DNA from 3 places in the Cobetia sp. UIB-001 genome. Region 3 is predicted to be linked to each of the others. Evidence: predicted binding sites of a transcription regulator. Region 3 holds the regulator's gene; each other region holds the start of a gene.
The links. The regulator sigma-54, encoded in region 3, starts transcription at its own class of promoters, with help from an activator protein. The targets are predictions, from matches to a motif close to TGGCACNNNNNTTGCTNT.

Region 1: HA399_RS02055 (NarK family nitrate/nitrite MFS transporter) is a predicted target of sigma-54. The motif match lies at 6,128-6,145, and genes of this name have one in related genera.
Region 2: HA399_RS05470 (amino acid ABC transporter substrate-binding protein) is a predicted target of sigma-54. The motif match lies at 3,198-3,215, and genes of this name have one in related genera.

Annotation. Positions count from the first base shown of each region.
Region 1 covers NZ_CP058244.1:451,118-459,154, forward strand. Annotated here, with positions in the region: gene HA399_RS02035 (hypothetical protein) at 1-748, opposite strand, end outside; gene dbpA (ATP-dependent RNA helicase DbpA) at 1,889-3,289, shown strand; gene HA399_RS02045 (GNAT family N-acetyltransferase) at 3,541-4,113, shown strand; gene HA399_RS02050 (hypothetical protein) at 4,253-4,420, shown strand; gene HA399_RS02055 (NarK family nitrate/nitrite MFS transporter) at 4,542-5,900, opposite strand; gene HA399_RS02060 (ANTAR domain-containing response regulator) at 6,463-7,038, shown strand; gene HA399_RS02065 (CmpA/NrtA family ABC transporter substrate-binding protein) at 7,089-8,037, shown strand, end outside.
Region 2 covers NZ_CP058244.1:1,289,809-1,297,845, reverse strand. Annotated here, with positions in the region: gene HA399_RS05490 (cation:proton antiporter) at 1-99, shown strand, start outside; gene HA399_RS05485 (late competence development ComFB family protein) at 299-565, shown strand; gene HA399_RS05480 (amino acid ABC transporter ATP-binding protein) at 757-1,521, opposite strand; gene HA399_RS05475 (amino acid ABC transporter permease) at 1,518-2,192, opposite strand; gene HA399_RS05470 (amino acid ABC transporter substrate-binding protein) at 2,340-3,074, opposite strand; gene HA399_RS05465 (DUF3549 family protein) at 3,855-4,979, shown strand; gene HA399_RS05460 (RimK/LysX family protein) at 5,480-5,989, shown strand; gene rimK (30S ribosomal protein S6--L-glutamate ligase) at 6,187-7,095, shown strand; gene HA399_RS05450 (hypothetical protein) at 7,403-7,861, shown strand; gene HA399_RS05445 (vancomycin high temperature exclusion protein) at 7,967-8,037, opposite strand, start outside.
Region 3 covers NZ_CP058244.1:815,001-823,037, reverse strand. Annotated here, with positions in the region: gene lptA (lipopolysaccharide transport periplasmic protein LptA) at 1-207, shown strand, start outside; gene lptB (LPS export ABC transporter ATP-binding protein) at 211-948, shown strand; gene HA399_RS03450 (RNA polymerase factor sigma-54) at 1,182-2,630, shown strand; gene hpf (ribosome hibernation-promoting factor, HPF/YfiA family) at 3,291-3,599, shown strand; gene HA399_RS03440 (PTS sugar transporter subunit IIA) at 3,609-4,079, shown strand; gene rapZ (RNase adapter RapZ) at 4,217-5,164, shown strand; gene HA399_RS03430 (HPr family phosphocarrier protein) at 5,151-5,420, shown strand; gene mgtE (magnesium transporter) at 5,803-7,158, shown strand; gene pmbA (metalloprotease PmbA) at 7,264-8,037, opposite strand, start outside.

The DNA of each region.
Region 1 (8,037 bases), 360 kb from region 3:
CGGCCAGCACGTCGAGCATCGAGAAGGCGCTGTGCGAGCCCCCCACCACACAGACGCGACCACCACGGCGCAGACGCGGCAGCAGCAGGCTGCGCAGCTGCCCCGGCGGCATGCGCAACAGCTCATCGCCGCTGTAGATGCGTACGCGCCGCGACGGTGTCAGTCCCTGACGGTGGAGGCTCTGGGTCAATCGCTCCGGGCACTGCTGGCCGCCCAGATTGAGCACCAGGTTCTCGGTGCGCAGCCGCGACGTGCGCTGGGCCACTTCCGGTTCATGCGAGAGGGTCAGAATGCTGGTGCCGTCGAGGTACTGCAGCGTGTCCAGGCTGGTGCCGCACCACATCTCGACGCCCGGCAGGGCGGTGATGTGCGCCAATACCAGGGCACTGGCGGCTTCCAGCAGCTCGCCGATCTCATCGAGTCGCGGGGAGGAGTAGGGGTCGGCGCGGATTCGCTCCAGGCAGGGTTCGCCTTCGAGCGGGGCCAGCACGTCGGCGAGTGCCGGGTCGCGCAGGCAGTCGAGGAATACATCGCCGACCGAGTTGGCGGTGATGCGATATTCGCCCAGCCGACCAGCGCCAAGCTTGCCGCTGGCGTGGGTGCCGCCGGCATCGAGAATCAACAGTCCGTGGCGGGCCAGTGTCGTGATCTGGCCTGTCTTGAGGGCATTGAACAGAAATCCCATGCCTGCCGGGCCGACACCGGCCACGATACATCCGTAGCCCGTGATTCTTGAGAGGTCCTTCATGTCGTCTTGCTCCCTGGGTCGTAGTGACATCTTGTGGCTGTTTGGGTAGAGAGGCGTGATCCCCTCTGACAGCTGGCGGCTTGAAGACTGCGCCGCTCTATTGCTGCTCCCCTGTCGTCGGGGCAGCGGTGACCGTGGTGTTGCGGGCGGCAAAGATCGCCTGTCCGTGCGATATCATTTGCTCTTTGACGTGCTATTACAGCAACTTGCATGCGCGTTATGCCGTGCATTTCGGCAATGAAACTGCCGGATTCACGTCAATGCTGTTTCCATGGTGTTGCCGGTTCTGAGTGCCGGTTCTGAGTGCCGGTTCTGAGTGCCGGTTCTGAGTGCCGGTTCTGAGTGCCGGTTCTGAGTGCCGGCGACCTGTGCCTTGCACCGGGCTTGATGACCGGTTTCATGACCAGCGTGATGAGCGGCTTCGCACGAGCTGTCAGTACGCTTGCAACGATCCAATTCGGGAGACCACCCCGAGATCGAAAACGTCTATGCGGCACAGACAGCATTTCGCTATCTGCAAGTCATTGATATTCATGACATCGATTCAGATTTAGTCTCTGGGCGCGCAGCGACACCACTGCAGTAGCCGAGCGGTATCCAGCAGCACATCACTGATGAGAGGTGGCATTCCTCATGCCCGGCATGGGGGTGGGCCCATCTCGGTATGCGCCAATCCTGGTGTGTCATTGGCACTGATGGTCTGAGGCAGATAACAAGAACGTCGCGATGACTATTCCGTCATGAGTAGCGACGTTATTTGTGTGAATACGCTGCATGAATCAAGGCTCGGGAAACATCGACAATCTGATATGCGTTTCCGTGTCATGTCATGCCAACTGACCGTTGGCCATTTTGTTTAATTAACGATAATTAATAAATGATATTTGGCGGGAATCGAATCCTGTTGTGATGAAAATCATGCTTTGAGTTGAGTCACGTTCGAGCTGGCTCATACGGTGTGCTGAGAGGTGAGTCTGGCGGGCAAGAGAGAGCGTTGCTCAAAAAGGCTATCTCGCCTGGGGAGCCGGTATCAGGCGCGGGCATCCGTGGCAGGCGTTAGTGGCCACGCTCTGCTATGCTCTGCGCCCGCGCGTAAGCCCGTTCGGCTCGTGCCTGTTCATCGATTGAAGGAATGTCCCCGTGACTGACGCCACCGCCACCCCTGCCTTTGCCTCTCTGGCGCTGGCGCCCGAGCTGCTCGACAACCTCGCCACGCTCGAATATCACACCATGACGCCGATTCAGGCGCAGAGCCTGCCGCCGATGCTGCAAGGCCGCGATGTCATCGCCCAGGGCCAGACCGGCTCCGGCAAGACCGCTGCCTTCGGCCTTGGGCTGCTGTCGCGTCTCAAGGTCTCGCGCTTCCGTGTGCAGTCACTGGTGCTGTGTCCGACACGTGAGCTGGCCGATCAGGTCGCCGGCGAGATCCGTCGTCTGGCGCGCGGCCTGCACAACGTCAAGGTGCTGGCTCTATGCGGCGGCGCGCCCTTCGGCCCGCAGCTGGGCTCGCTGGAACACGGTGCGCACATCATCGTCGGCACGCCGGGGCGCGTGGATGAGCACCTGCGCAAGGGCAGCCTGAGCCTGGTCGAGCTCAATACCCTGGTGCTGGATGAAGCCGACCGCATGCTCGACATGGGCTTCGCCGAGGTGCTGGATGCCATCGTCGCCGAGACCCCGGAAGAGCGTCAGACGCTGCTGTTCAGCGCGACCTTCGCCGATGGCGTGCGTCCGATCGCCGAGCGCATGCTGCGTGATCCGGTCAGCATCGAGGTGGCTTCCACCCACGATGACAGCAGCATCCGTCAGCTGTTTCACCGTGTCGCCGATGACGAGGCGCGCTTCGAGGCGCTGCGTATCCTGCTGCTCAAGTACCGCCCGGAATCCAGCGTGGTGTTCTGCAACACCAAGCGTCAGGCGCAGGAAGTCAGCGATGCGCTCAATGAGCACGGCTTCAGTGCCATGGCGCTGCACGGTGATCTCGAACAGCGCGAGCGTGACCAGACGCTGGTGATGTTCGCCAACAAGAGCACCTCGATTCTGGTGGCTACCGATGTCGCGGCGCGCGGGCTGGATATCGAAGCGCTGGATGCGGTGTTCAACTACGAGATCGCGCGTGATCTCGATGCTCACGTGCACCGTGTCGGGCGTACCGGCCGTGCCGGCAGCTCCGGCATCGCCTGCACGCTTTACACCGAGAAGGAAGACTATCGCCTGACCAAGCTGGGCGAATTCCTCGAGCAGACGCTGGAAGCCGAGCCGCTGCCCTCGAAAAGCATGCTGACGCGCGAGCCGTTCCATGCGCGCATGGCGACGCTGCAGATCGACGGTGGCAAGAAGGACAAGCTGCGCCCCGGCGACATCCTCGGCGCGCTGACCGGTGACGGCGGCCTGGAAGGCAGCAAGATCGGCAAGATCAAGGTGCTGGCGCGGACCACCTTCCTCGCCGTGGAGCGTGATGTCGCCAAGTCGGCACTCACCCAGCTGATGAACGGCAAGCTCAAGGGGCGCTCCTTCCGCGCGCGTCGTCTCAAGAGCTGAGGCGGGCAGCGTCGGCGCAATGCTCGAGCAGTGTCGGTGACGTGTCTGACCGGTAGCGGCGAGAACCCTGAGAGGGACTGAACCAGGCATTTCATCTGCCATGCGACCTTGATATCACCCCAAGCGATGCCCGCCACCACGGCGGGCATCGTGCTTTTTGAGCAGCAGATTGACGCTCGCAGCCGCTGCGGGCGGTGGCTACGCTTGAGGTAACGTCCCTGACCATCAGGGCGCTGATTCGGTACCTCGTGATGACTGCCAACGCCGTCGATAATCTTCGCATTCGTGAAGAACGTCTCATTGATCATGAGCGCATCTACCGCATTCATGAATCCGTCTTTGCCGGCCATCGTGAAGCGCGCCTGGGTGACAGATTGCGTCGAGGCAATCTGGCGCAGATCTCGCTGGTGGCCGAGCGTGTCACCGACCCGGAGACCGGTCGCCACCTCAGTGAAGGCGAGGGCGGCCTGCTGGGGCATGTGATGGTGTCGCGCGTGGAGCTTTCCGGCTACCCGGACCGCGTGCTGATGGCGTTGGCGCCGCTGGCGGTGCTGCCCCAGCATCAGCGTCACGGCATCGGCAAGCGGCTGGTGATCTCGGCGGTCAAGCGCTGCCGGCTGCTGGGGGCGGGGGCCGTGGTGGCGGCAGGCCATGCGGATTTCTATACCCATCTGGGCTTTCATCCGGCGTGTCATTACGGGCTCTACTGCCATCATGACGACGTGCCGGGTTCCTTCGTCGCCTTCGAGCTGCTGCCGGACTACCTGGAGGGGCTGGGCGGTGAAGTGCAGTTTCCCGATACCTTCTCTGAGCTTGGTATTTGATCAGCAACAGGCAACTCGGCGTTGCGTGACCCTTGAAACTACAAGGCTCCCGCTCCATGTCATGGGTAACACCACGTGGCAGCCTGAGTGTGATGGCAGCTGTCGCGTCATTCCGACCGATGATTCAAGGAGAGACATCATGAAGCTCAAGACTCTGGGTAGTTCGCTGATGATTGCCATGCTCGGTCTCGGTGGCCTGTCGCTCGCCGGTTGCGAGGACGAAGGCCCGATGGAGAAGGCCGGTGAGAAGATGGACAACGCCGTCGAGGAAGCCGGTGATAGCGTCGAGAACGCCACCGATAGCTGAGGCTCGGCTGTCAGCGCCGCGATGAGTCGCCGCTGACCTGAGCTGTCGCCAGACACAAGAAGGCCCCGCCTCCCATGAGACGGGGCCTTCTTGTGTCTGGCTCGGGGAGAGGGAAATCCGCTTATGCCGAGGCGGGCTGCTGCTCGCTCTGTTGCTTGCGGTCCGCGACGGCGGCGTCGTAGGCGCGGCTTTCCTCGGCTTCGGTGGCAGCGCTGAAGCGCACCAGCAGCGCGAACAGCGAGATCACGATCACGCCCATGCCCAGGTACATCAGGCCTTCCTGGTAGGTCAGCTCCTCACTGCGGAACAGGAAGCCCGCGGCGACCGCGCCCGCGTTGCCGCCCGCGCCGACGATACCGGCGACCGCGCCGAGCGCCTTGCGATTGACGAAGGGCACGATACCGAAGGTCGCGCCTTCCGCCATCTGCACGAAGAGGCTGAAGACCAGCATGATGCCGATGGCCACCGCGAGGGTTTCCATCTGGGCGAAGCCGACCAGCGCGACGCCTTCACACAGCAGCGCGATGAACAGCCAGCGCACGCGGCCCTTGAGGCCGGACTGGCGGGCGAACAGGTCGGAGAACACGCCGCCCAGGGTGCGGGCGAACAGGTTCATCAGGCCGAACAGGCCCGCGATGAGACCGGCGGTGGCAAGATCGAGATCGAAGTGGTCGAAGAAGTAGATGGCGGCGACGTTGTTGATGGTCAGCTCGACCCCGAAGCAGGCGCCATAGACGAGGAACAGGGCCCAGACGCGGATGTCGCGTGCCGCCGCGCCGAAGGTGGCGCGCATGCTGTATTCCTTCTCGGCCTTGGGCAGCTCACCACGCTCACGCAGCTCGCTGAAGTTGCCGTCCGGCGCATCCTGGGTGAAGAAGTAGTAGGCGATACCGGTCAGGAACAGCACGATGCCCGGCACGACCATCGCCAGACGCCAGCCCAGGGTCTGCTCGACGCCCAGCATCAGCAGGCCGGCCATCACCAGCGGCATCAGCATCTGGGTGGTGCCGCCGCCCAGGTTGCCCCAGCCCGCGGTGGTGGCGTTGGCGGTGCCGACCACGTTGGGGCCGAACATCACGGAGGTGTGGTACTGGGTGATGACGAAGGAGGCGCCGATGGCACCGATGGCCAGACGGGCCAGGAAGAAGGATTCGAAGCTGTCGGCGAAGCCGATGCACATCACCGGCAGCGAGCCGAGGCACAGCAGCCAGGTGTAGGCCTTGCGTGGCCCGATGCGATCACACAGCACGCCGATGGCGAGGCGCACGATCACCGTGATGGCGACGGAGGCGATGATGGTGTTGCCGATCTGGGTCTTGGTCAGGCCGAGGTCGTCACGCACCACGGCCATCAGCGGCGCGATGCCGAACCAGCCGAAGAAGCAGACGTGGAAGGCGAACCACGACATGTGGAAGGCGCGCATTTGCGGGGTGTTGAAGCTGAACAGCCGGATGCGGCTGGCCTTGTTGCGGATATCCATGAGTGGGCTCCTGATTCAGCGTCGGTGCCGGGCACGAAGTCAGGTGTGCTCGGCGAGTGGTCGAACGGCTGTGAATGAACGACAGCAAGGGCGCCTCGTCATTGAGGGGCCTGGTTCGACGCACTCGTACTCCGAAGAGCCTGGTCCACGTCATGGATAGCGATGGCAGCAGTCGGTGATGCCATGGTTGCCGGCAGCAGAGCGTCTGTGCGGCAAGTGACAGGAACAAAGCAAGTAGCGCGCCAGTTGCGGGGGTGTGGGCGGGACAAGTCCCAGAAGATCAATGGCTTGGCGAGGGCAATAGGTTGGCACGCGCAGGCGGTGTCCCGGGCTGGATGCGCGCTCGATGCGCGCTGGCGGTGCGTCAGCAAGGCGCGAGGTACCAGTCTGGCGCACGCAGATGGCGCTGGGAGGGTCGGGCAGGCGCGTGCCTCATTGCAGTGCAGCGACGCTTTCGGCTCGGCCGCTCTGAAGGCCTTTGGCCGCAGGGTTGCACCAGATTGCGGCACGAATCCTGCTTGGGTGTACGGCAAGTCTCATGCCCGACCCAAGGAAACCTGACATGCCCGTGACCGTGCTGATCGTCGATGTCCGCAGTGAGCGCTCCGCCGCGCTGGAGCAGGCGCTATTGAGCGCCGGCTTCGAGGTGGCGCTGCGCGTTGACGAGCACGAGGACCTGCACGCGCTGGTCGAGCAGCATCAGCCCGATGCGGTGATCATCGACGCCGACCTGCCCAGCCGCGACACCCTGGAGCATCTCGGCCAGCTGGGGCGACGCTATCCCAAGCCGATGATCATGCTGGCCAGTGAAGATGCCCCGGACCTCGTGCGTGAGGCGGCTGGCGCCGGTGTCTCGGCCTATGTGGTGGACCACGTCATGCCAGCGATGGTGCGCAGCATGGTCGAGGTCGCCATCACCAGCTTCGAGGCGCACCGTGCGCTCAAGGGGGAGCTCAACCGTACCCAGACCACATTGGTGCAGCGGCGCAGCGTCGATCGCGCCAAGGCCGTGGTGATGGAGACGCGTGGGCTCAGTGAAGATGCCGCCTACCAATACCTGCGCAAGACCGCCATGAACCGGCGCCTGGCCCTGCATGAGCTGGCCGATGAGCTGCTCAAGGCCGCGCGTCGGCGCTGAGCCGGTCGCCGTACTGTCCTTCTCTCTCGATCGTTCAAGAGGTGTGCGTGATGCCCACAGATGTACCCCTGAATGGCCATCAGCTGACGCTGGGCCTGATGCCACTCAATGATGCCGCGCCCTTCGTGGTCGCTGAGCAGTTGGGGCTTTTCCGCGAGGAGGGGCTGGCGGTGACACTCAAGTGGCAACCCTCGTGGGCGGCGTTGCGTGATGACCTGCAGACCGGTGTGCTGCAGGGGGCGCAGATGCTGGCGCTGATGCCGCTGACCTCGACCCTGGGCCTGGATGGCCGCGCCACGCCGGTGATCAGTGCCATGACGCTCAACCTGGGCGGCAACTCCATCACGCTGTCGCGCGCGCTGATGGCCACCCTCGGCGAGGACGGCCACGACCTCTCCAGTCCGTTGCAGGTCGCGAAGGCGCTGGCGGCGCATGTGCACGAGCGCAAGCAGCGTGGCGAGCCACTGCTCAAGCTGGCCAGCGTGCATCCGTTCTCTTCGCATCGTTATCTGTTGCGCTACTGGCTGGCGGCTGGCGGCATCAATCCGGATCGCGACGTCGAGATGCGCGCCGTGGCGCCGCCGCTGATGGCGGCACAGTTGGCTAGCGGTGCGCTGGATGGCTTCTGTGTCGGTGAACCCTGGAACAGTCTGGCGGCGGCGCAGGGCATGGGGCAGGTGGTGGCGGGCAGTCACGATATCTGGCGCTTCGGGCAGGAAAAGGTGCTGGGCGTGCGCGAGGACTGGGCGGAGCAGCATCCGCTGGCGCATCAGGCGCTGATTCGCGCGCTGCTCAATGCCTGCGCCTGGCTGGACCGCCCCGGCAATCGGGACAGGGCCGCCGAGTGGCTGCACGAAGAGGGCATGCCGGAGGTGCCGATGAGCGTGGTGACACGCGGGCTGGAAGACGTCGATGTCGAGCAGTCGGTGGACGACTTCCAGCAGCACAATCCCGGCTGGACCATCTTCCATCGCTATGCGGCCAACTTCCCGTGGCGTT
Region 2 (8,037 bases), 470 kb from region 3:
CCCACCGGCGACCTGACGCTGGCGTGTGGCGATACACTGGTATTATCGGGACTGGCTGATCATATTGAAGAGGCGGAAACCCGCCTGCTGACCGGCTGAAAGACCTTGAGCGGCAGGCGACACCCAAGACTCCGCCGCCTGCTGTCCTGCCGCCAGCAACCGCGCTGGCGAGTGGATGGGAGAGCGTCACAGAGAGTCAGCTCGGATGAAGATACTGCTGAGCACACTGAAGGGACCGACATGTCAGGGGGCACGGCCCTGCATGGGAGATAGCACCCATCACCAGGAGGCAATACACATGGAAAGCGCAGGCGTACACAACTACATGGAGCAGCTGGTGCTCGACCAGCTGCGCTTGCATCCCGATAGCCACGCCATGGATGTCGACAGCCGCGAAGACGTGGCCTGCATCGCGCTCAATCAGCTGGCGCCCCGCTATATCCGCCACGACGTCGACATGGCGTTCTACATGGCGCCCGCCGAACAGGAGCTGCTGGAAGAGCGCGTCTCGATGGCGCTTCAGGAAGCCTTCGACAAGGTGCGTTCGATGCCCCGCCATGGCTAGCCACGCGCTGCGGCCCCATGAAGCGTCGCCCTGAACGCGCCCTGCAACACCAGAAGCGGATCAATGATCACCGCCAGAGAAACGACAACGGCCACCGCGAAGGATATCGCGGTGGCCGTTGTGTCTGTCGCAGGTACTGCCCGAGGCGTTACCTCACGTGACCTGAGAGTCATTTCCTCAACCGGGCAGCATCAGATTCCCTCGGCGCACTGCGGCGGCACTTCATCCAGCACCTTGCGCAGGAAGGCGCGCGTACGGTCATCCTTCGGCGCACTGAACAGCTGACTCGGCGGCCCCTGTTCGACGATACGTCCGCCTTCCATGAAGATGACGCGGTCGGCGACTTCCCGCGCGAACTGCATCTCGTGGGTGACCACGATCATGGTCTGGCGCTCGACCGCCAGCTGCTTCATCAGCTCCAGCACCTCATCGACCCATTCCGGGTCCAGTGCCGAGGTCGGCTCATCGAACAGGATCACCTCGGCCTGGGCGGCCATGGCGCGCCCGATGCCGATACGCTGCTGCTGACCGCCTGACAGAGCCGCCGGGAAGGCGTCCGCCTTCTCGCTCATGCCGATACGCTCGAGAATCTCGCGCGCCCGCTGGTGCGCCTTGGCCTTGGGCCAGCCATTGACGACGATCAGGCCCTCGGCAATGTTCTCCAGCGCCGTCTTGTTGGCGAACAGCGCATAGTTCTGGAACACGAAGGCACTGCTGCGACGCAGTCCCAGAATGTCGTGACGGCTGGCGCGCGTGGCCTCGACCTTGCGTTCGCCGATCTGGATCTCGCCACCATCGGGCTGCTCGAGGAAGTTGATGCAGCGCAGCAGCGTGGACTTGCCGGTGCCTGACGGGCCGATGACGACGATGATCTCACCCTGCTTCACTTCCAGAGTGATGCCATCGAGCACGGCCTGCCCGCCGAATTTCTTGACCAGGTTTCTGACTGCAATCATCGCTGATAGGCCTTGTTGAGACGTTTCTCCATCCAGCGCTGCACGAAGGACAGCCCTTCCACCATCACCCAGTAGACGATGGCCACCATGATGAAGGATTCAAAGTACAGGAAGCTGCTGGCCGCTTCCTTCTGGGTCGCGCCCATCAACTCGGTCACCCCCAGCGTGAAGGCCAGCGACGTGGACTTGATCATGTCCACGAAGTAGTTCATCAGCGTGGGGGCCGCCACGCGGGCCGCCTGGGGCAGCACGATGCGCCGCATCAGCTGGACATTGGTCATGCCGATCGAGAGCGCCGCTTCGGTCTGGCTGCGATCGACCCCGACGATGGCGGCGCGGATGGATTCGGCCATGTAGGCCGAGAAGTGCAGCGTCAGGCCGAGAATCGTCGCGGTGACGCCATCGATCTGGGTCAGGAACGCCATCACCTGCGGCAGGCCGTAATAGAACAGGAACAACTGCACCAGCAGCGGCGTGCCGCGGAAGAAGGAGATGAACACGATGGTCAGCGCATTCAGCACCGGCACCTTGAGCACCCGCACTACCGCCAACAGCGAAGCCAGTACCAGCGCGGCCACCATGCCGATACAGGCCATCTTGAGTGTCAGTGGCAGGTATTTGAGCATGACCGGCAACAGGCCAAGCATGTAATCGATATTGAGAGTATCCATTCGTTATCCGGACAGGCTGGGGGCTTGGCTGAGGGTCTGGAAAGACACCCGTCGACATGACGACAACGGGGCGACGGTCAAGCCGTCACCCCGTTTGCACATGACATCCTGGCATGCGCCCTTGTATCAGGGCGCAGCGGGCAATGTTCAAGGCGTGGTGATGTCGTTGCCGAACCACTTGTTGGAAATCTCGGCCAGACGGCCATTTTCCTTGAGCTCGGTCAGCGCGGCATCCACCTCGTCACGCTTGGCCTCGCCTTCGGCGTCCTTGCGGAACGGCAGTGCGTTCTCGAGACGCGAGAACGGCTTGCCAGCCAGTTCCAGCGGCAGCGGCGTCTTCTGGATCACCTGGCTTGCGCTGACGCGGTCCATCACGAAGGCATCGACACGGCCCAGGGCGGTGTCCTGCTCGATGTTGGACTCATAGGTCTTGATGTCGATCTGGTCGGCGTAGGGCAGCTCTTTCATCAGCGCTTCGTAGTTGGAGCCCAGATTGACCGCCACGCTGTGGCCCTTGAGGGACTCGACGCCGGTGATCTCGTCATTGCCGCGACGCTTGACCACCTGGGCCCCGTCGTAGACGTAGGGCTGGGTGAAGGCGAACTTGGCCTTACGCGCATCGGTGATGGTGATCTGGTTGGCCACGGTATCGATGCGGCCGGCTTCCAGCGAGCCGATCAGGCCGGAGAAGCTCATGGTCACGAATTCGATGTCGTCGCCGGTGATCTCACCGACGGCGTTGAGGACATCCACCTCAAAGCCCTGCAGCTTGTCCTGCTTGACGAAGGTGAACGGGAAGTAGCCGCCCGACATGCCGACCTTGAGGGTGTCAGCCTGTGCCGCCAGGCTGCCCAGGGTGGTCGCGCCCAGCGCGGCAGCCATCACGGCGCCCTTGAGAGCGGTAGAAGAGAAGACAGCTGCGAGCGAACGTGATTGGCGCATCGGGATTCCTCGTGGATCGCAAGACTGGGCCATTGGCGCTGGACGGTCGCTGACATTCGGTTGAACGCGGATGTCGAGCCAACAGAACAGGTATAAGCACAGCCTTTTATATGTGATTTGGTTGTATAGGATAACGGGACTGCCCCGCATTCCCAATCATTTCATCCCTTAAGGTCATAACCAGAAGGAATAAGACAGCATTCCTGTCAATGAGCGCGATTCTAGCATGCCTGTCATGGCGGGCCAGTGACGCCGTCTGGGCTACCTGCAGCGTTAGATGTCAGCCTGACGACAAGTGGATGACAGTTATTCACGCCATCCGTGGACGATGCTGTGGATAACCCGTCTCGGTCACGCTGCAAGCCGCGCCAGCCGTGGGATGACGAAAATTGATCAAAAAATCATCAACCTGCAAAACGCTCACCGGGACTTGAGGTGCCGCGTCATCTGTCAAGCCGTCACGGGTCGAAAGAGCGGCCATAATAGGATCAGGTCGCCCTCTTCCCTCTGGCCGCCATCACACGCCAGCGGGTGGCATGACAGCCGGTGAATCGCTAAAGTCGCTGCCATTCCAGACATGCTCAGGCACATGTCACGCGCCGGCAGCTGTCACTCAACGACACATGCCACGCCTGGCAATGATGCTCGACAAGACTCTTTTCTTCCGTTCTTCCGCACGCCAAGCCAAGGCGTGGCGGAGACACAGCCGTGGTGAGCCTCATGACTCCTCTTTCTTCCTTGAGCAACTTCTTCACACGCACCGGCGCCGAGCTGCACCTTTATCACCTGGGTCGCACCCTGGCGCCGCTCAGTCTTGAGCAACTGGAAGCCTTCGAGACCGAACAGCAGCCGTGGGAGCAGCCCTTCAAGGGTCAGGCGCGCCTGGCATGCGTGTTCCGGCCGGCCGGGCTCGACGATCCGCTGGTGTGGTTTCTGGCCCTGCCGCTGGATGAGGAAGGTCGTCTGTCTCCCGCACAACGCGACGCCTTCCTCGAACGCCTGATCACGACGCTGGGTCAGACGGCGCTGACCGTCGGCCGGCCTGATCTCCAGCAGGCCGAGGCAGGCAAGATCGACAACCTGATGCAGGACAACCCGCTGGCCTTCACGCCGGACGACAGCCTGCGCGCCATGCTGCACGCCCGTGCCAGCCTCGATTGTGACTGCCCTGCCAGCCAGTACTACGAGCTCGCCGAGCAGTATCTCACCGCCCAGCTACCGCTGGATGACTGGCCGTCACTCGGCCTGCAGGGCATCGCCGACGTGCTGACACGACGCGGCGAGCTGTCCGGCGAGCTTGCCGCCGCCTTCGTGCAGCGTCTGGCTGATCTGCCGGACACGCCGCTGCGCGCCATCGCGCTGTGTCTGGAGCAGGCACCGCCCGCCCATGCCCAGCTGGCTGGCCAGCTGCCTGAGGAATACGAGACCGAGCTGCTCTCCGCCCTGATCGCACGTGGCCAGGCCGCGCGTGACCTGGGGGACCTGGAGACGCTGTGCGCCTGCCTGCGGGCCGCCGGTGCCAGCCCACGGCCTGCGGCGGCGGAGTGGATCGATGCCCTGCTGGCCGACGACGAGGCCGTCAATGTCGACGTGCTGGTCGCAATCGCTGCGCGCGGCTACGCCCACCTGGAAGATGCCGAACGTCTGCCGGCCTTCCTGACCCGCCTGGCCAGCTGCCCGCAGGCCAACTTCGCCGCCCTGGCCCGCGACCTCGCCCTGATTCCGCGTCTGCGTCTGCCGGTGCTGATGACGCTGCGCAACGCAAGTGCGGACAGCCCGCTGGGTCAGGCGCTCGCCGCCCTGACCCGCCAGGCCGATACCGGCAATCCTGCCCCGCGTCATTGACGCCGGGCATGCCCGCAGGTGACAGTGCTTGAGATCATGCGCATAACCCACGACACTTGATCGGACACTTGAACAGACACTCTATCGGACACTTGCTCAAGGCATGGAATCGGGGCTGATCGGCACCGGTGAACAGGGCAAGTTGCGACGCGCCACCGGCACGATGTCACCCGCGCCTGTGGCCGTGGGTGACTTGCCCAGCGCCCGCAAGCGAGGCGTCTGGCGGCGATGAAAGCGCGCCATGACCGCGTGCCATGACCGCGTGCCCGGGGCGGTTTTGCCGGGCATTGTCAGCGCCACCGTCATCTCCGATTCGTGAGGCGAAAAAAGAGGCTTCAGCAAGGATTGCTGTCAGTACGTTAAGTGACTATGCTGCGCGCCCGCCTGGCCATTACCCCGCCATGCCGGCAACGCACATTACGTTGTGCCGCGCCTGCCCGGTGTCTTCATGCCGTGAGCCGCTGCCCGCTTCGCTCACGCCCTCTGATTCAGGATGAAACATGTCGCATCACAAGAACACTTCGCGTCATCACATCGACAAGGCACCGCCCCTCGATCTCAAGACACTGAATCATGACCTGCTGGGCTTTCGTCCGCGCGGCGTGGTGGGTCGGCGTGAGCTGATCGAGCTGCCGGAACTCAAGCTGCACCTCAATGCCAAGATCGACACCGGTGCGCATTCCAGTGCGCTGCATGCCGAGAGCATCGAGGTCTTCGAACACAACGATGATCTGTGGGTTCGCTTCATCACCCGGACCGGCGGTAGCGACTCCCCGCCGCATACGGTCGAGACGCCGGTGCATGATCGCCGCCGCGTGCGCTCATCCAATGGTCAGGCCGAATGGCGCTACGCGATCCGCTCGCGCATGAAGCTGGCCGGGCTCGACTACGATATCGACATGACGCTGGTGGACCGCTCCCAGATGCGTCACCCCATTCTGCTGGGGCGCCGTGCCCTGCGTCGCCTGCTGGTCGCACCGGGCGCCGCCTATCTGCATGGCGAACCCTGACGGCACCAGCCAGGCGCGCGGCGGCATGCTTCGGCATCTCGCCTCAAGACGCTGGCCCCGCTGCCATCTGCATCGCGTGACGCCTCGAGACAACAAAGGCTTCACCGGCGAATACCACGCCTCCTGACGGGCATCACGTCAGTCTTGTTCTGATTCATTCCTATCTCTGTCTGGCCCATTCGGCTCCGGAGGATTTCATGCATATCGGTATCCTGTCACGTAACTCACGCCTCTACTCCACCCGTCGCCTGATCGAGGCCGCCGAGGCACGTGGCCACACCGCGCGCGTGGTGGACACGCTGCGTTGCTACATGAACATCGCCTCGCACCGCCCGTCCATCCATTACAAGGGCGCCGAGATCGAGCACTTCGACGCTGTCGTGCCGCGCATCGGTGCCTCCGTCACCTTCTATGGCTGCGCCGTGCTGCGTCAGTTCGAGATGATGGGCACCTACGTGGTCAATGATTCCGTGGCCATCTCCCGCTCACGCGACAAGCTGCGCTCCCTGCAGCTGCTGTCGCGCAAGGGCCTGGGCCTGCCGGTCACCGGCTTCGCGCATTCGCCGGATGACATCCCCGACCTGATCACCATGGTCAAGGGCGCGCCGCTGGTCATCAAGCTACTGGAAGGCACCCAGGGCATCGGCGTGGTGCTCGCCGAGACCAACCAGGCCGCCGAGAGCGTGATCCAGGCCTTCATGGGCATGAAAGCCAACATCATGGTGCAGGAATACATCAAGGAAGCGCGTGGCGCCGACATCCGCTGCCTGGTGGTGGGTGACAAGGTGGTGGCGTCCATGAAGCGTCAGGCAGCCGATGGCGAGTTCCGCTCCAACCTGCACCGTGGCGGCACCGCGAGCGAGATCCGCATCACGCCGGAAGAGCGCTCCACCGCCATCCGCGCCGCCAAGGCCATGGGCCTGTCCGTCGCCGGTGTCGACCTGCTGCGCGCCAACCATGGCCCGGTGATCATGGAAGTGAACTCCTCGCCGGGCCTGCAGGGGATCGAGACGGCCACCGGCAAGGACATCGCCGGTCTGATCATCGATCACATCGCCAAGTCCGCCGCGCCGGCCAAGAAGATTCCGCCCAAGCCCAAGGGCTGAGGGCTTGAGCCTTAGCGCTGAAGCCTGAGGGCATTGCGCGCAACGTTTCCCAAGGGTGCAGGTCGTCATGACTGCACCCTTGGCGTTTCTGGGTCAGATGGCCGCGCGTGTACGAGCGTGAGCGATGGAAACAGGGCAAGGACAGCGCCTGAAAGGCAACGATGATCGTCACCAGAACGTCATTGTATTGTCGTAAACTGCAGGGATTGACAGTGCGGGAATAAATATCCTGACTTTCTGCCCTTCAGGGGTAGAAAAACACTGTTTTCACCCGCACAATCTCTTCTGACGGAGGAGGTGACCGCCCATGTTTCTCGACAATCGCCAGGTGGCGATGGATAGCGTCCAGGAAGCCCTGGCAGACAGTCTTGATTATTTCGAGGATAACGCCGAACGGCTGCGTCCCGCGCTCCTGAAGGCCTTCGAGCCCTTCTATGCGAGCCGTGTCGAGCTCAAACAGGCCCTGGAAGTCGAGACACGCAAGCATCTGAGCCTGATGCCGCGCGACGCCGATGTCGAGCGCGATGACTACATGTGGCTGTGGAGTCGCCTGAAGAGCATCGTCGGCAATGACAATCAGGTGCTGATCAACGAGTTGCTCGAACAGGAACGCGTCCTGATGCAGGCCTGCTCGACCGCCTTCACGCATCCGCTGCCTGACAGCATGGAAAAGGTACTGGAAGGCATCTTCCACAACTGCCGCCATCTGATTCGCGAGCTGTACCGTCACCAGACAGGTCAGGCCGCCCGCCGCCGCGCCGGCTAGCCACCTGCCCGCGCCGCCAGGCCGTGAACGCAAGACGCCCCGCCTTCCAAAGGAAGTGCGGGGCGTCTTCGTATTGACCCTGTGCGCCGCGGCAGCGATACGCGGCTAGTTCGTATCAGACCTGACAGGCAGCCACTGGAGCAATGCCTGCTTCACTCCGGGTAGACTCGCCAGCA
Region 3 (8,037 bases):
TACCATGCACTGGAGCGCCGCGTGGAGCTGGTCGGCAACGCGCGTCTCGAGAAAGGTGATGACACCTTCGAAGGCGGCTACGTGGAGTACTTCCTCGACAAGCGCCAGGTGAACGCCAACAACAGCAAGACGGCACAGCAGACCGAAGGCGGTCGCGTGCACATGACTCTGACGCCGCGCGGCGCCAATGCCAGCAAGGAAAACTGAGTCATGACTGCTACTCCGCGTACGCTGAGCGCTCGCCATCTGGCCAAGGCCTACAAGGGCCGCAAGGTGGTCAAGGACATCTCGCTGGAGATCCGCCAAGGCGACATCGTCGGCCTGCTGGGCCCCAATGGCGCCGGCAAGACGACCTCGTTCTACATGATCGTCGGGCTGGTGCGCGCCGATGCCGGCAACGTCTCCATCGATGACAAGGACCTCTCCGCTGCCGCCATGCACCAGCGTGCACGTGCCGGCATCGGCTATCTGCCGCAGGAAGCGTCGATCTTCCGCAAGCTGTCGGTGGCCGACAACATCATGGCGATCCTGGAGACCCGCAAGGACCTGGATCGCAATGGCCGCAAGGCACGCCTTGAAGAGTTGCTCGAGGAATTCAGCATCACGCACATCCGCGCCAGCGCCGGCATGAGCCTGTCCGGCGGCGAGCGTCGTCGGGTCGAGATCGCCCGTGCACTGGCCACCGAGCCGGACTTCGTGCTGCTCGATGAGCCCTTCGCCGGCGTCGACCCCATCTCGGTGGGCGAGATCAAGAGCATCGTGCGTCAACTGCGCGACCGAGGCATCGGCGTGCTGATCACCGACCACAACGTGCGCGAGACACTCGATATCTGTGACACCGCCTATATCGTCGGCGATGGCCAGATCATCGCCCACGGTGATGCGGACTCCATCCTGGCCAACCAGCAGGTGCGCGACGTCTACCTGGGCCACGAGTTCACGCTCTAGGGTCAGCGCCTGCGCTGAGTCCTCGCGAGGTAAAAGCTTCGAAAGCCGCTGCGTGATTTTATCGCGTAGCGGCTTTTTCATGTCTGACATCAGACGCATGCATGACGTCCATACCACCTTGGTGGAAACATGGCATGCAAGTTGCTTGAATATTCACGGCAACCACTTGTCAGTGCCCCGAGTCACGGTATAGCGTAGTAAGCACGTTCCTTTGCCGTGAATTGACTGACTCCATGAAACCCACCCTGCAACTCCGCCTCGGCACCTCGCTGACCATGACGCCGCAGCTCCAGCAAGCGATCCAGCTGCTGCAGCTGTCGACGCTCGACCTGCGTCAGGAGATTCAGCAAGCCCTCGAGTCCAACCCCATGTTGGAGCTCGACGAGGACTACGAGTCGCTGGATGTCGTCGAGACACAGGATTCGAGCGAGATCTCCACTGCCGACTCCTCGAGCGAGATTCCCGAGGAATACCCCCTCGACAGTGACTGGTCGGACCTCTACCAGGACCACGCCGGTAGCCTGACCAGCTCCGGCAGTGGCAGCGGGAGTGAAGAAGGGCCGGACTTCGATCGCAATACCAGCGTCGAGAGCCTGCAGGACCACCTGCGCTGGCAGCTGGCGATGACCGACCTCGATGGCCGTGAACGCCAGATGGCGGAGAGCCTGATCGATGCCGTCGACGGTGCCGGCTATCTGAGCCTGTCACTCGACGAGCTGGTCGATGGCCTGCGCGGCCAGGGCCTGCCCGGCCTCAAGGCCTCCGAGCTCGAGCAGGTATTGCTGCGTCTGCAACAGTTCGACCCGACCGGCGTCTTCGCCCGTGATCTGCGCGAATGCCTGCTGCTGCAACTGGCACTGTTGCCGGATGATCTGCCGCTGCTGGCGCAGGCGCGCCGCCTGGTACGTCAATTCCTCGAGGCACTGGGCAACGATGACCGCAAGCTGCTCAAGCGCCGCCTGAGCCTTGACGATGACGAGCTGGATCACGTCATCCGCCTGGTACGCGCGCTCGATCCGCGTCCGGCATCCGCCTGGGGCGAGCCCGCCAGCGATTACGTGATCCCTGATCTGCTGGTGCGCCATACCCGCCATGGCTGGCAGGTCGAGCTCAACCCGGAAGCGCTGCCCAAGCTGCGCATCCAGCCGGAATACGCCGCGCTGATCAAGCGTGCCGACAAGTCCGCCGACAACACCTTCCTCAAGGACAACCTGCAGGAAGCGCGCTGGCTGATGAAGAGCCTGTCATCGCGCAATGACACCCTGCTCAAGGTCGGCCGCGAGATCATGGCGCGTCAGATCGACTTCCTCGAGCAAGGCGAGGAAGGGATGAAGCCGTTGATTCTGGCCAACATCGCCGAAGTGGTCGAGATGCACGAATCGACCATCTCGCGGGTCACGACCCAGAAGTACATCCACACCCCGCGCGGCGTCTTCGAGCTCAAGTTCTTCTTCTCGAGCCAGGTCGGTGGCAGCGGCAGTGGCGACGCCCACTCAAGCACCGCCATTCGTGCCCGCATCCGCAAGCTGATCGCGGAAGAGCCGGCCCGCAAGCCTCTCTCTGACTCGCGCCTGGTCGATCTGCTTGCCAGCGATGGCATCGAGGTCGCACGTCGTACCGTGGCCAAGTACCGCGAAGCGATGGGCATTCCGTCCTCAAGCGAGCGCAAGCGTCTGGCCTGACGCGTCACCTGCGGCTGCCATGCCCTGCTTTCACCTCCACAATGGCAGCCGCCACCAACCTCAAGCGTTGGATTTTCCGCTCATCAGCCTCTGACTTCGCGAGTAGCGGTACGCCTGTCGCGCGCTCTGTCATCCCGTCAACCGCTCGTCAATTGCCCGTCATGGCCCATGACAGCGCGCAGAATGACGGCAAAAAACCGCCGTTCCGGCAGCGTCATTTACCGTCAATCGCATGTTTTTAAAGTCACTTTTGCGCGTATTGCACCTGGATGACACCCGAAGAACCTCCCGGAACGCCGCTTGTCCCACGCAATCGAAGCGCCTGAAAGGCGACGTACATGCAGGGATTGGCGACGAAAACCCGCCTTCTTGCGCGTCTTTCACGCACCACCCACCAGACGTGCCCTTGAAGTCCACTCCGTTACCCCTCACTGAGTTGAAGACAAGCACTGAGCCACGATGCAGCGCAGCGTTGATCTTTGCGCAAAGCTTGGGCATTGTCGGTACAGACGCTCACGACATCTGACGCCACTGGCAAGGGTGCGAAAACATCGCCAGACGGTGGCCGTCAAGCCTGTTGCAGAGCGTCCGATCAGGGTTTGCTCGTAGTCAAAAAGGGTTACAATTGAATGGCAACCCGCTGGATAAAGGAGCGTGTCCATGCAAGTGAATATCACCGGGCATCATGTGGAACTTACCGATCCTCTCCGCGATTACGTCAACGAGAAGCTCGCTCGCCTCGAACGGCATTACGACAACATCACCAATGTTCAGGTGACACTGTCGATCGAGAAGGAGCGCCAGCAGGCTGCCTGCACCTTGCACGCGGCAGGCGCTGACCTCCACGCCCTGGCAGAAGACCCCAACATGTACGCTGCCATCGACGCGCTCGCCGACAAGCTGGATCGCCAGCTGGTCAAACACAAGGAAAAGTCCCAGGCTCGCTCTCAGGGCACCGGGACCCGTTGACCTTCAGCCATGACACTTGATCAGATCCTTCCCCCCGAGCGCACGCTGTACGGTGTCCCCGGGGGGAGCAAGAAGCGGGTGCTTGAATTCTTCAGTACCTTCATCGCACAGAACATTCCCAGCCTGGATAGCCAGGAAGTCTTCTCGCGCCTGATCGGGCGCGAGAGACTGGGGTCGACCGGCATTGGCCACGGTGTGGCCGTGCCCCATGCACGCAGCCCGCATTGCAAGACGCCAATCGCTGCGTTTCTGAAGCTCGGTGAATCCATCGACTTCGATGCCATCGACGGAGAACCCATCGATCTGCTGTTCGTGCTGCTGGTGCCTGAGGAAGCGGATGAGACCCATCTGACGCTGCTCGGGCAGGTTGCGGAATTGCTCAATTCCCCGACCAATCGCTCGGCCCTGCGCCAGGCAGACAGCCAGCGTGCACTCTTTGAGGCATTGACCCAAGCCATCGCCGAATTACCGGCGCGCTGAATGACAGGCCCGGACATCGTCCGGGCTTTCGTCTTGCTGGCCTTCCATCGGCCGACGTACAGCGCACTGATAGCGGGCAGCCTTCTGCCCCACCCCTGCATTCTTTCGACGTTGACCTCGCCCTTGGAGAGCACTTCATGAAGATCGTGATCATCAGCGGCCGCTCCGGCTCCGGGAAATCCATCGCTCTCCAGGCGCTGGAAGATATTGGCTACTACGCCATCGACAATCTGCCCGGCATGCTGCTGGCGCCACTGGTCGATCAGCTCGAAAAGGACAGCCCGGCGCGTCGGCGCATCGCGGTCTCCATCGATGCCCGCAACCTGCCGGAAGCCTTGACCCGCTTCCCCGAATTGCTCGACAACGTCCGCCAGAGCGGCATGGACGTGCAGGTCGTCTACCTGACCACCGATTCGCGAGTGCTGCTGGAACGCTACTCGGCGACCCGTCGTCGTCACCCTCTGACGCGCGACAACGACCACACCCTGGCCGAGGCCATCGAGATCGAGCAGAAGACGCTCGCTCCCATCCGCCAGAAGGCCGATCTGGTCATCGACTCGACCAACCTGAGCGTGCACGACCTGCGCTCGCGCATCACCGAGCAGGTCGCCCAGCACAGCTCCCGCCACCTGACGCTGACCTTTGAATCCTTCGGCTTCAAGCATGGCGTGCCGACCGACGCCGACATGGTGTTCGATGCCCGCTGCCTGCCCAACCCGTACTGGGACATCAATCTGCGCGGCGATACCGGTCGCGATGACAGCGTGGCCGAATTCCTGCAGCGCTACCCCACCGTCCAGGCGATGCATGACGATATCGCCGGCTGGCTGGAACGCTGGCTGCCCGCCTATCAGGACAGCAATCGCAGCTACCTGACGGTGTCCGTGGGCTGCACCGGCGGCCAGCATCGCAGCGTCTACCTGTGCGAGCAGCTGGCGAGCTACTTCGCCGAGCGCCTGCCTGAGGTGCGCCTGCGTCACCGCGAGCTGGGCATTCATACCGCGCTGAGCAACGCGGGTGAGACATGTGATCAGCAAGAGCATCAGCAAGAGCCTCAGCAGGAGCATCGCGATGGCCTCTCATGAGCTGACGCTGACCAACCGCCGCGGGCTGCACGCCCGCGCTGCCACCAAGCTGGTCAATTGCTGTGCGCCCTATTGCGCGACGGTGATGGTCAGCCATGGCGAGCGACGCGCCAATGCAGCCAATGTGATGGCATTGCTGATGCTGGCCGCGCCCTGCGGCACCACGCTGCTGATCGATGTCGAGGGTGAGCAGGCCGATGAGGCGATGCTGGCCATCGAGGCGCTGTTCGAGGCGCGCTTCGAGGAAGACGAATAACCGCCACTGACAGCGCTGTACATTTGCGCTGTGCTCAGCCTTCCTTCCTCAGCCAGCTCGCCTCTTGGTCAACTATCTTTTCGGCCCGCTCGCTTATCGGCCAGCCCCCCTCTGGCGGCCCACTGGCAACACCATTAACTGCTCATGCAGGATGCCTAGCGCCTGTTCCTGCACCGGTTCCTGCACCTGTCCTTGCACCTACCCTTATACCTATCTCTGCACCTATCCTTGCGCCTGGCAGCCATGCGACGCTGCTTTTGTGCCAGTGGCGGGACGCGGATTGTCCTTTCGATAAGAAACACTGTTTTCTTTTGTCGACGCGCCCCCCTACGCCAATGGTAGAATCAGCGCTGTCCTTCATGTCGACAGGGGAAGCCGACAGATGAGCAAGACGTCTCGTAAACTCAAGCCAAGACTTGATCGCCTGTCACAGGCGCTGGAAAGCGGCGAGCTGGAACAGGCAAGACGCATGCTCAATCGCGGCCTCGCACCAGTGGACGTGGCCCACCTGCTGGAATCCTCGCCCCCCAAGGAGCGTAATCTGCTCTGGGAGCTGGTCGATGCCGAGCTGCAGGGCGATGTCCTTCAATACCTCGGCGAAGACATCCAGACCGACTTCCTCAAGGACATGGACGCCGTCGACGTTCTCGCCGCCACCGAGAACCTGGAACCGGATGATGTCGCCGACATTCTGCAGCGCCTGCCGAATGCGGTGATTCTCGAAGTCCTCGACTCCATGGAGGCGCAGGAGCGCCTGCGCGTCGAAACGGTACTGTCCTTCCCGGAGGACACCGCCGGCGGCCTGATGAACACGGACACCATCACCATTCGTCCGGACATCACCCTGGACGTGGTGCTGCGCTACATTCGCCGCCACGAGCGCCTGCCCGACTCCACCGATACCCTGCTGGTCGTCTCGCGTCGCGATGAATTCATTGGTGCGCTGCCCATCAATCGCCTGCTGGTCTCGGACCCCAGCGTCACGGTGCGCGAAGTGATGGACACCGACAGCGTGGTGATTCCGGCCCTGATGCCGGAAACCGAAGTCGCCTCGCTGTTCGAGAAGCACGACCTGATCTCGGCACCCGTGGTCGGCGGCGATGGCAACCTGTTGGGCCGTATCACCATCGATGACGTGGTCGACGTCATCCGTGGCGACGCCGAGCACCAGGTGATGTCGATGGCGGGGATGGATGAGGACGAAGACACCTTCTCTCCCGTGATGCGAACCTCGTGGCGCCGCGCCGTCTGGCTCGGCATCAACCTGCTGACCGCCTTCATGGCCTCCGCCGTGATCGGCATGTTCGAAGGCACCATCCAGAAGATCACCGCGCTGGCCGTGCTGATGCCCATCGTCGCCAGCATGGGCGGCATCGCGGGCTCGCAGGCACTCACCGTCCTGATTCGTGGTATCGCGCTGGGGCACGTCAAGAGCGGCAATGTCCGCTGGCTACTCAAGCGCGAGGTCATCGTCGCGGGGCTCAACGGCCTGTTATGGGCCGTGGTGGTGGCAGGCATCGCCATCGTGTGGTTCGGGGATGTCCAGCTGGGGGCCATCATCGGCGCCGCGATCATGATCAATCTGTTGATCGCCGCCGTGACGGGCACGCTGCTGCCGGTGCTGCTCAAGAAGCTCAATATCGACCCTGCCCTCTCCGGCAGCGTGATATTGACCACCGTGACCGACGTGATCGGCTTCATGGCCTTCCTGGGGCTGGCGACCTGGCTCTACCTGTAATACGCCCGACGGGTTCCAGTGACTGCTCCAAAAACAACACGGCCGCTCCCAAGGGAGCGGCCGTGTTGTTTCTCGCCTGTCTTACGATCAGAGAAGCGTCAGCGATCAGCCTTCCAGCTCTTCGTCTTCGCCTTCGCCTTGGGTCATGCCGGCGACGGTCATGCCATCGATCAGCCAGCTACCGCTGTGGATGCTGCCACGCGTATCGACATCATCGCCGACCGCCAGCAGATTGGCCGCCATGTCGCGCAGGTTGCCGGCGATGGTGAATTCCTCGACCGCATGCTGGATCTCGCCGTTCTCGACCCAGAAACCGGAGGCGCCGCGAGAGTAGTCACCGGTGACGCCGTTGACGCCCTGGCCCATCAGCTCGGTCACCAGCACGCCGGTGCCCATCTGCTTGAGCATCTCATCAAGCGAGGTCAGCGGCGCGGTGATGCGCACGTTGCGCGCGCCGCCGGCGTTGCCGGTGGTCTGCATGTTCAGACGACGGGCGCTGTAGGCGCTCAGCATGTAGCTCTGCACCTTGCCGTCGGCAAAGTAGACATTGTCACGCGTCGCGACGCCATCGTTGTCGAAGGCGGCGCTGGACATGCCACCGACTTCCCGCGGCTTCTCGCCCAGCGTGAACCAGTCGGGGAACAGCGGCTGACCCAGGCTATCGCACAGGAAGCTGGACTCACGGTACAGCGAGCCGCCGGCGATGGCAGACAGGTAGTGACCGACCAGCCCGGCTGACATCTGCGGGTCGAACAGCACCGGCATGCGGCCCGTCGCCACCTTGCGCGCATTCAGACGCGCCAGCGTACGGCGCGCGGCTTCACGCCCCACCGACTCAGGAGAGCGCAGGTCTGCCGGATTGCGCACGCTGGTGTAGTC